One region of the Mesorhizobium sp. LNHC209A00 genome, then DNA from elsewhere that is predicted to be linked to it. Evidence: predicted binding sites of a transcription regulator. Region 1 holds the regulator's gene; the other holds the start of a gene.
The links. The regulator PhoB, encoded in region 1, activates phosphate uptake and scavenging genes when phosphate is short. The targets are predictions, from matches to a motif close to TGTCATNNANCTGTCAT.
Positions count from the first base shown of each region.

Region 2: the regulator PhoB is predicted to act here: its motif matches at 1,931-1,947, upstream of phnF (phosphonate metabolism transcriptional regulator PhnF).

Region 1 is NZ_AYWT01000006.1:238,204-243,510, reverse strand. It holds gene xylF (D-xylose ABC transporter substrate-binding protein) at 85-1,125, opposite strand; gene X739_RS148930 (ROK family protein) at 1,390-2,625, shown strand; gene phoB (phosphate regulon transcriptional regulator PhoB) at 2,628-3,317, opposite strand; gene phoU (phosphate signaling complex protein PhoU) at 3,337-4,044, opposite strand; gene pstB (phosphate ABC transporter ATP-binding protein PstB) at 4,070-4,873, opposite strand; gene pstA (phosphate ABC transporter permease PstA) at 4,870-5,307, opposite strand, start outside.
Region 2 is NZ_AYWT01000003.1:56,011-61,317, forward strand. It holds gene X739_RS158010 (carbon-phosphorus lyase complex subunit PhnI) at 1-778, opposite strand, end outside; gene phnH (phosphonate C-P lyase system protein PhnH) at 780-1,391, opposite strand; gene phnG (phosphonate C-P lyase system protein PhnG) at 1,391-1,852, opposite strand; gene phnF (phosphonate metabolism transcriptional regulator PhnF) at 1,972-2,721, shown strand; gene X739_RS157990 (zinc-binding alcohol dehydrogenase family protein) at 2,729-3,745, opposite strand; gene X739_RS157985 (ABC transporter permease) at 3,810-4,775, opposite strand; gene X739_RS157980 (sugar ABC transporter ATP-binding protein) at 4,772-5,307, opposite strand, start outside.

The DNA of each region.
Region 1 (5,307 bases):
CAGAAGTTAGCGAAACACAAATCTCGTTGAGAAAACGCCGCGACTCATGAGCCGCGGCGCTTCCGACTTTTCAGGCGATCAAGCTTAGTTGCAGGCCGCGACGCTGCCGGCGGCGACACCCGTGCAGACTTCGTCCTTCTTGATCCAGCCGGCGTCGATAACGAGGTTGAGATTGTCCTTGGTGATGGCCACCGGGGTCAGGAACAGCGACTTGACGGTGTTGCCGCCAGGCGTCGTGAAGTCCTTCACGCCGGCGATGTCGGTCATCTTCTTGCCGTCGGCGAGTTGCGAGGCGATCTCGGCGGCGTTCTTGCCGAGTTCGCGCGCGTCCTTCCACACCGACACGGTCTGGGTGCCGAGCGCGATGCGGTTGAGCGCGGCGTGGTCGCCGTCCTGGCCAGAGACCGGCACGGTGCCGGCGAGCCCCTGCGCCGTCAGCGCCGCGACCACGCCGCCGGCGGTGCCGTCATTGGCGGCGACCACGGCGTCGACCTTGTTGTCGTTGGCGGTGAGGAACTGTTCCATGTTCTTCTGGGCGTTGGCGGGTAGCCAGCCGTCCGTATAGGCTTCGCCGACATTCTTGATCTTGCCGCTGTCCATGGCTGCCTTCAGCACTTCCATCGAGCCCGAGAACAGGAAGTCGGCATTCGGATCGGCGCCCGAGCCCTTGATGAAGACGTAATTGCCCTCAGGCTTCGCCTTGAACACTTCGCGGGCCTGCATGCGGCCGACTTCCTTGTTGTCGAAGGTTAGGTAGAAGACGTCCTTGTTCTCGATCAGGCGGTCATAGCCGACGACCGGAATGCCCTCGTCGAGCGCTTTCTGTACCGCCGGGCCGATGGCCGACGCGTCCTGCGCCAGGATGATCAGTGAACTGGTGCCCTGCGAAATCAGGCTCTCGACATCGGTCAGCTGCTTGCCGGGATTGGACTGCGCATCGGCGGAAATGTACTTGTCGCCCGCGGCCTCGATGGCCTTCTTCATGGCCGCCTCGTCGGTCTTCCAGCGCTCTTCCTGGAAGTTCGACCACGACACGCCGATCACTTTGTCCTTCCCCTGAGCGACCGACGCGAGCGTCAGCGACATGGCGACACCCGCCAGAATGGCGACTGTGAATCTCTTCATGATATCCTCCCTGCGCCGCGTGTGGCGCGACCAAACTGGCCCCAAGGCCGGCACGAAGGCCCTATTTTTTCGAGCCTCGAAAAAATATTCGTCCATCGCCGGAACCCTGTCAACATCGATTCTGACGGATTTTGAGGTGCCGGAAGCCTTTTTTCGAGCCTCGCAATAAATAAATGACAGCCCCAGCCGCTTCTGCCAGTATTCGACCTGTTGCCGGAGGGTGTTCGAGGGGGCGTCAAGAACCGCGGCGACGGGAGGGAAATCATGTCGGTCGGAATCCGCCACGACGATCTGCGCCGGCGCAATCGAGCAATGGTGATTGGAGCCGTGCGCCGGGGTGGCCAGCCCTCGCGCACCGAGATCGCCGCCACCACCGCCCTCAGCCACTCGACTATATCGGCGATATCAGCCGACCTGATCGGCGAAGGTATCCTGAGCGAAGGCAAGCCGAACGAGGCCGGCTCACTGAAACGCGGCCGGCCGCAGGTTGGCCTTGGCCTCAACCCCGAGGCCGCGGCGGTCATGACCGTGGTGCTGTCGCTGAATTTCCTCTCCGTCGCCGTCATCGACTACGCCGGCCAGGTGATATCGGAGGAGCAGCGCCGGCTGGACACGCTGACAATGTCGCGCGAGGCGCTGACCGGCGAATGCGTGGCCATCGTCCGGCGCCGCCTCGAGGATCCCGACCTCGACGTCGCCAACATCGCCCGCATCGCGCTGGCAATCCAGGGCATCACCGACACCGAGGCGCGCGCCATGCTGTGGTCGCCGATCACGCCCCAGACGGACATTGCCTTCGCCGATATACTCGAAGCCGAATTCGGCATCCCCGCCACCATGGAGAACGACTGCAACATGATGGCGGTGGCGCTGCGCTGGCGCGACCCCGAGCGCTACCGCGACGACTTCATCGCCATCCTGCTCTCGCACGGCATCGGCATGGGCCTGGTGCTGAAGGGCGAGCTGTTCACAGGCACCCATTCCTCGGGCGGCGAGTTCGGCCACATGATCCATCGCCCGGGCGGCGCGCTCTGCCGCTGCGGGCGGCGCGGCTGCGTCGAGGCCTATGCCGGCAACTATGCCATCTGGCGCAATGCAGGACAGATGGGTGAGGACGCCAAACCGGTCGACGTCAGCGACGCCGACATGCGTGCATTGGCGGCCACGGCGCGCGAAAGAGACGGACCGGAACGCGAGGCCTATCGCAAAGCCGGGGAGGCGCTGGGCTATGGGCTTGGCAGCCTGTTCGCGCTGATCGATCCGGCGCCCGTTGCGATGGTCGGCGTCAGCGCCGCCGCCTTCGATCTGATCGAGCCGGCCTTGCGCGAGGCCATCGCCCAGACCGCCGGCGGCCAGCATTCGACGTCGATTTCCTTCGATACAGAGCCGAACGAATTGCCGCTGATCCGCGAGGGCTGCGCCATGCGCGCGCTCACCTTCGTCGACCAGGAGATCTTCGCGCCGGGCGTGCAGGTGAGATCCGGCAACAACGTGGCCTGATCTCAATCCTCGCGGATCGCGTAGCCTGCGCCACGGATGGTGCGTATCACATCGGGCATGCGGCCATTGTTTACCGCCTTGCGCAGGCGGCCGACATGCACATCCACGGTGCGCTCGTCGATGTAGATCGTCTCGCCCCAGACATTGTCGAGCAACTGGCTGCGCGAGAATACGCGGCCGGGATGGCGCATCATGAACTCGAGCAGGCGGAACTCGGTCGGTCCGAGCCGGATCTCGCTCTTCTTGCGATAGACCCGGTGCGATTCGCGGTCGAGCACGATGTCGCCGACCTTGAGCACGCTGGACAACACTTCCGGCTTGGCGCGGCGCAGCAGTGCCTTGACCCGGGCCATGAATTCCGGCGTCGAGAACGGCTTGACCAGATAGTCGTCGGCGCCGGTCGAGAGGCCGCGCACGCGGTCGCTCTCCTCGCCGCGCGCCGTCAGCATGATGATCGGCAACCGCTCCGTCTCGGGCCGCATACGCAGGCGCCGACAGAGTTCGATGCCGGAAACCGCCGGCACCATCCAGTCGAGCACCAGGAGGTCGGGCACGTTTTCCTGGAGGCGGATCTCGGCTTCGTCGCCGCGTGTCACCACCTCGACCTGGTAACCCTCGGACTCCAGATTGTAGCGGAGGAGCACGCCCAGCGGCTCCTCGTCCTCCACCACCATGATGCGTGGCGCGATCATCGATTGACCATCCCTGCCGTCAAGCCGCCGGCACCGACATCGCCGTCTCGTCCTGCTTCGGACGGTTGGCGGGCAGTTGCGTGCCGGTCAGCACATAATATGCATTCTCGGCAATGTTGGTCACATGATCGCCGATGCGTTCGAGATTCTTGGCGCAGAACAAAAGATGCGTGCAAGCCGTGATGTTGCGGGGATCCTCCATCATGTAGGTCAGGAGTTCGCGGAAGACCGAAGTGTATTTGACATCGATGCGTTCGTCGTCATTCCTGAGCTTGGCGAGGGCGGCGGCATCGCCGGCCGCATATTCCTCGACCACGCCCTGCACCTGGATCAGCACCAGCTGCGCCATGGAGTCTATGGAATGCGACAGGTCGCGCGGCGTGGCGGTGAGGCCGACGGAGCCGACGCGCTTGGCGATGTTCTTGGCAAGGTCGCCGATGCGTTCGAGATCGCCCGCCATGCGGATCGAGCCGACCACATGACGCAGATCGTCGGCCATCGGCTGGCGCTTGGCGATCAGGGTGATGGCGCGATCATCGAGTTCGCGCTGGCGCGCGTCCATGATGGCGTCGTCGGAGACGACGCGCTGTGCCAGCGCGTTGTCGGAATTCAGCAGCGCCTTGGTGGCGCCGCCGACCATAATGCCGGCGAGATCGCCCATGTCGCTGATCAGCCTGCTGATCTGTCCGAGATCCTCGTCGAAGGCTGCGACTGTGTGTTCGGCCATGATCCTGGTCCTCGTATGCGTGAGATCAGCCGAAGCGGCCGGTGATATAGTCCTGCGTGCGCTTCTCGCGAGGCGACGTGAAGATCTTCTCGGTCTTGTCGAATTCGACCAGCTCGCCCAGATACATGAAAGCCGTCTGCTTCGAGACGCGCGCGGCCTGCTGCATGTTGTGGGTGACGATGACGATTGTGTAGTCGGCTTGCAACTCGTCGATCAATTCCTCGATCTTCGCGGTCGACAATGGGTCGAGCGCCGACGCCGGCTCATCGAGCAGGATGACCTCCGGCTTCACCGCCACCGTGCGGGCGATGCAAAGCCGCTGCTGCTGGCCGCCGGACAGGCTGAGGCCGCTGGCATTGAGCTTGTCCTTGACCTCGTTCCAGAGCGCGGCGCGTTTCAACGCCTGCTCGACACGGCCGTCCATCTCGGCCTTGCCGATCTTCTCATAGAGCCGGACGCCGAAGGCGATGTTCTCATAGATCGACATCGGGAACGGCGTCGGCTTCTGGAACACCATGCCGATCTTGGTGCGCAACAGGTTGAGGTCCTGCGAGCGGTCGAGAACGTTCTGGCCGTCGAGCAGCACCTGACCCTCGGCGGTCTGCTTGGGGTAGAGCTCGTAGATGCGGTTGAAGACGCGCAGCAGCGTCGACTTTCCGCAACCCGACGGTCCGATGAAGGCAGTCACGCTGCGCTCGGGCAGCGACAAGGTGATGTCCTTCAGCGCCTTCGACTGGCCGTAGTAGAAATTGAGGTTCTTGACCTCGATCTTCGCCTTGGCGGCTGCCTCGGCGGCAATCGTCATGTCTGGAGACAACATCTGGCTCATCTGTCCTCTCTGCGTCCGGTCAGGCTGCGCGCGAAGATGCTGAGCGCGAGAACCGTCAATGTGATTATGAGTGCGCCGGTCCAGGCCAGTTGCTGCCATTCTTCGTAGGGGCTGAGAGCGAACTGGAAAATGGTGACCGGCAGGCTGGCCATCGGCGCGTTGAGGTTGCTCGACCAGAACTGGTTGTTCAGCGCCGTGAAAAGAAGTGGCGCGGTCTCGCCGGAGATGCGGGCGATCGACAGCAATATGCCGGTGACGATGCCGGACAGTGCCGCGCGGTAAGCGACCGACTTGATGACCACCCAGCGCGGCGCGCCGATCGCGGTGCCGGCTTCGCGCAAGGCGTTCGGCACCAGGTTGAGCATGTCCTCGGTGGTGCGCACGACCACGGGGATGACCAGGATGGCCAGCGCGACGGCGCCGGCGATGGCCGA
Region 2 (5,307 bases), on a different contig from region 1:
GGTTGACCATCTGGCATTCGGTGACGCGCACCGTGCCGAGCGGCACGGCGAAGGGCAGTTCGGGAACGTCGAGTTCCAGCTCGACCTCGCCGATGCGGATTTCGCCGACAAAGGGATGATTGCGGGCATAGCCGCGCTGGGTGGAATAGCCGAGCGCCAGCAGAAAACCCTCGTCGCCGCGCGACAGCGCCTGCAGGCGGATGTCACGCGCCATCGGGAATTCCAGCGGCTCGCGCGTGATGTCGCCGGGCACATGATCGCCAGGCATCTGGCCATCCGGTTCGATCAGGCCTTCACGGGCGAGGATCGCCGAGACGCGCGGCATCGCCTGCGCTTCCGTCTCGCGCCGCAAGGGCTCGGCGACATCGGCACCGGCGGCGAGCTCGGGGTCGAGCAGGCGGTGCGTGTAGTCGAAGGTCGGACCAAGCAACTGGCCACCGGGCAGGTCCTTGTAGGTCGCCGACACACGCCGCTCGACCAGCATGGTGCCGGTGTCGATCGGTCTGGAATAGCCGAAGCGCGGCAGCGTGGTGCGGTAGGCGCGCACCAGGAAAATCGCCTCGATCATGTCGCCGCGCGCCTGAACGATGGCCAGCGCGGCCAATTCCCTGTCATAGAGTGAGCCTTCGCTCATCACCCTGTCGACGCCGAGCGCCAGCTGTTCGACGATCTGGTCGAGGCGAAGTGCGGGCACCGAGCGGTCGCCGCGCCGGCGGTCGGCAAGCAGGCTGTGGGCGTTGGCAATGGCGGCTTCGCCACCTTTTACGGCGACATACATCTTACGCCTCCATCGTCTTGATACGCGTCGTGCGCGGCAGGCAGGCTATGCCGTCAGATGTGGCGAGGACGATGTCGACGCCGCGCGGAAAGCGCCTGATATTCTGCTTCCACTGCTCGACGAAATGGCGCGGCATCCGTGCCGGCGCGATCGTGGCGCTGGTTTCGATACCCGGGCCTTCCAGCAACAGCGGGGTCCCTGAAGTGAGATCGCCGACCTGCAGGATCAGCGTCGTCGATCGGTCGGGATAATCCTGCGTGCCCTGCGAAAAACCGTCGAGCGCCATCATCTCGGCCGGCGTGGCAACAAACGCGAAATGCGCGTCGGGCGGCGTGTTGGCCAGCGGCGCGCCCGTATGGAAACCAAGCCAGGACCCGATCGCGGCGGAGGCATGGAGGGCAGGGTCGAGCCAGAGCGGCGTGTCGTTGTCGCATAGCGCCAGTGCCACGGCGCCCGATGTCGCCGAGAGCGGAGCCGGTGGGCGGGCCAGGGCCGGCAAGGGCTGGAAGCTGCCCGGCCGCGCCATGGCATCCATGACGGCCCGAAACACGGTCTGAGCGTTGAAGACCGGATCGGCGAAACCGCCCTCGATCGATTGCGCAGCGATATCCATCAATCTTCTCCGCGAACCATGGTGAAGAAATCCACCTTCGTTGCCGCCGTCTCGGCGCGGCGTTTTTCGTGGGCAGCGGTGAGAGCCGAGCGTAAAGGCGTAATGAGCCTGGTCTCGACCTCGGTGCGGCGGGCAGGGTCCTGCCAGAGCGCGTCGGCTATTGCTCCCAGCTTCGCCTTCTGCTTGTCGCGGCCAAGCGCGTAGCAATGGCCGACCTGCCCGGATGGCAGCCGGACAGTGGCACGCGTGACGGTCGCCTCGCCGAAATTGAAGGGCGCGCCGCCGCCGCCGATGCGGCCACGCAGCGTGACCAGGCCCGTCTCGGGACCGCGCAGAAGTTCGGCTTGCGAAGGCAGGCCGGACTCGTTCCAGAGCCGGACGATGTCTTCGCCGCTCGATTGCGCCAACGTCGCCATGGCGGCCTTGCGCTCGGCCTGGTCGCGGGCTTCCTGTCCTCGCATCGCCAATTTCCTCTTCATTATATTTGTCTATTGATATAGACAACTATACAAATTATACCTAATACCTAGCGCGAGTCCATGACGGGTGGATGACATCTGACGGAAAGCGGGGGCAATCCATGAGCGAACGACAGCAAGCCGACAGCATCGAGCGACGCAGCGGCGTCTCACTGTGGCGCCAGATCGCCGACAGGATCCTGCAATCGATCGCTGCCGGCGATTTCGCCGAAAATGCCGCGCTGCCGCCGGAGGTGGCACTGGCCGAACACTATGGCGTCAACCGTCACACGGTGCGCAGCGCCATATCGGCGCTTGTGCAGGAAGCGGTGCTGCGGGCCGAGCAGGGACGCGGCACCTTCGTCCTGTCGCGCAAGCGGCTGTCATATCCGATTGGCGCGCGGACACGCTTTTCAACTGGCCTGCAGGGGCAGACGTCGGAACGGCACATCGTGCTGCTCGCTTCGTCGGTCGAGCCCGCCAGCCAGCGCGTGGCCGAAGGCCTTGGCCTTGCCAGGGGCGCCGAGGTGATCCGGTTGGAGACACGCGGCGAGGCTGACGGACGGCCGGTGTCGCGCGCCGCCGGATGGTTCGATGCCAGACGCTTTGTCGGGATCGACAAGGCGATGGCGCAAACCGGTTCTATCACCGCCTCGCTCGCACGTTTCGGTATCGACGATTATCTCAGGCAATCGACCGTGCTCTCGGCGCGCCATGCCGACGCCGCCGATCTCGCCGATCTCGACCTGCAGCCGGGCGCCATCGTCCTGGTCACGGTGGCGGTCAACGTCACGCCCGACGGCCAGCCAATCCAGTTTTCGGAGTCGCGTTTTCCGGCCGAGCGAGTGGAGTTGAAGCTGTCGGCGCTGTGACGCCTGGCTATCCGATCTCGATCACGGCCTTGATCAGGCCCGACTTTTCGTGGGCCCAGCGTGCGAGATCGCCTGGCGTATCGGCCAGCGTGGTGCGGTGGGTGACAAGCTTGGACAACGGCACGGCACCATTGCGGATCGAGGCCGCGACATGGTCGAAGTCGGCGCGCAACGCATTGCGGCTGCCGATCAATGTCATTTCTCGCTTGTGGAACTCGGGATCGGAAAAGGCAATGTCGTCCTTGACGACGCTGACCAGTACCAGCGCTCCGCCATGCGCGACGTGGGCGAAGGCCGATTGCACCGATCGCGTGTTGCCGGTGGCGTCGAAGACCACGTCGAAGCCTTCGCTGCCGGTCGCATCACGCACCAGATCGGACACGGGTGCTTGCGAGCCGTCGAGAATCGAAAAGCCGAGTTCACTCACCGCGAAGACCAGTCTTTCGGTGCTCATATCGAGAAGTGTCACATCCAACCCGGCAATGCGGGCGAAGATGGCGGTGCCGAGCCCGATCGGCCCGGCTCCGATGACCAGAGTGCGGGCGCCAGGCTCGGCCCGGGCGCGCCGGACGGCATGCGCCCCGATGGCCAGGAATTCGACGGCGGCGGCGTCGGCGAGCGACAGGCCGTTGGTGGGATAGAGATTCTCAGCCGGCACCAGGATCTGTTCGCACATGGCGCCGTCGCGGTGCACGCCGAGCACTTCGATCCTGACACAGCAATTGGGCTTGCCATGCCGGCAGGCGATGCATTTGCCGCAGGAAAGATAGGGGTTGACGATCACCGGTTCGCCAAGGGCGAGGTCGACGCCTTCGCCCCGCTCGATCACGGTGCCGGAGACTTCATGGCCCATGACGCGGGGATAGGCGAGGAAAGGGTGCTTACCCTCGAAGATATGGTAGTCGGTGCCGCAGATGCCGACATGACTGACCGCCACCAGAGCCCAGCCGGGAGGCGGGGCGCCGGGAGCCGGGTGGTCTTCGACAACAAGGTCGCCGGGCGAGCGGCAGACGACGGCTTTCATGCTTTGATCCAGTCTGTTCAAGAAATCGCCGGCCCGCGCCAGGCCGGCGATCGATTGGAATGCGTCATTTGCCGCGGCGGCGCAGTCCGTCGAAGTAGACGATGATGATGATCAGCGCGCCGGTGATGATGCGCTGCCAGAACGAGTTGACGTTGAGCAGGTTGGCGCCGTTGTTGATGGTGGCCAGGATGAAGGCGCCAAGCAGCGGCCCGTGCACGGAGCCGACCGCGCCGAACAGCGAGGTGCCGCCGATGACCGAAGAGGCGATCGCCTGCAACTCCCAGCCCTCGGCCTGGGTCGGGTTGCCGATGCCGATGCGGGCGGCGAGCAGCACGCCGACGAAGGCCGCGCACAGGCCGGAAAGCGTATAAGCCATGTAGATGGTGCGCTGGACATTGACGCCGGACAGGCGCGAGGCCTCGGCGTTGGATCCGACCGAAAAGAGATAGCGGCCCCAACGGCTGTGATGCAGGAAGACATAGGCGGGCACACCCACCAGGATCACCATCCAGAACAAATTGGGGATGCCGACAAAGGAATTGCGCGAGAAGGCGGTAAAGCTGTCGCTGTTGATGTTGATCGAGTTGCCGTTGGTCATCAAAAGGCCGATCCCGCGCAGCGAGGTCAGCGTCGCCAGCGTGATGATGAAGGGCGGCAAGCCCATCTTGACGATGCCGAAGCCATGGAAAAGGCCGATGGCGACACCGACGAGCAAGGTGATCAGGATGGCGACCGCGATCGGAACGCCGGCATTGATCAGCAGGGCGACGACGACGGTGGCGAAGCCGACCACCGCGCCGACCGACAGATCGATGCCGCCGGTGATGATGACGAAGGTCTGGCCGACCGCCATGATGGCGATCATCGAACCCTGCCGCAGAAGATTGGCGATGTTGTTGCCCGAGGCGAAGCTTGGCGTCGCCAGGGACAGGACGATCCAGAGCAGCACCAGCAGCGCCAGCAGCGTCAGCCCGAACAGGACGTTGTAGTTGCGCTTCGGTTTTTCGGCGGGGATCGCCTCGATGCTCATGTCTGTCCTCCCAGTTTTTCTTGTTTCTCGGCGAGCGCCTGCGTGAGAATGTCCTCGTGACTGGCGGTGTGGAACCCGTGCGTGGCCACCAGCTTGCCGCGCCGGAACACGTGCAGCGTGTCGGCCAGTTCGTAGACCTCCGGCAAATAGGACGATATCAGGACGATGCCGGCGCCCTTCGACAACAGTTCCCCGAACAGGCGATAGATCTCCGCCTTGGTGCCGACATCGACGCCGACCGTCGGCTCGTCGAAGATGAACAGCTTGGCGCCATGCGCCAGCCATTTGCCGATGACGATCTTCTGCTGGTTGCCGCCCGAAAGGCTTGACGCCAGCGCCCCGCGCGTCGGCGTCTTGATCCTGAGGCCGGCGATCTGACGGTCGGCCTCGGCCTTTTCTTTCGCGTTCGAGATCAACAGATTGCTGGAGATGCGCTTGTAGATCGGCAAATTGAGGTTGAGGCCGACCGGCAAATTGAGGCAGAGGCCCTGGTCGCGACGGCTTTCCGGCGCCAGCGCCATGCCGAGCTTGA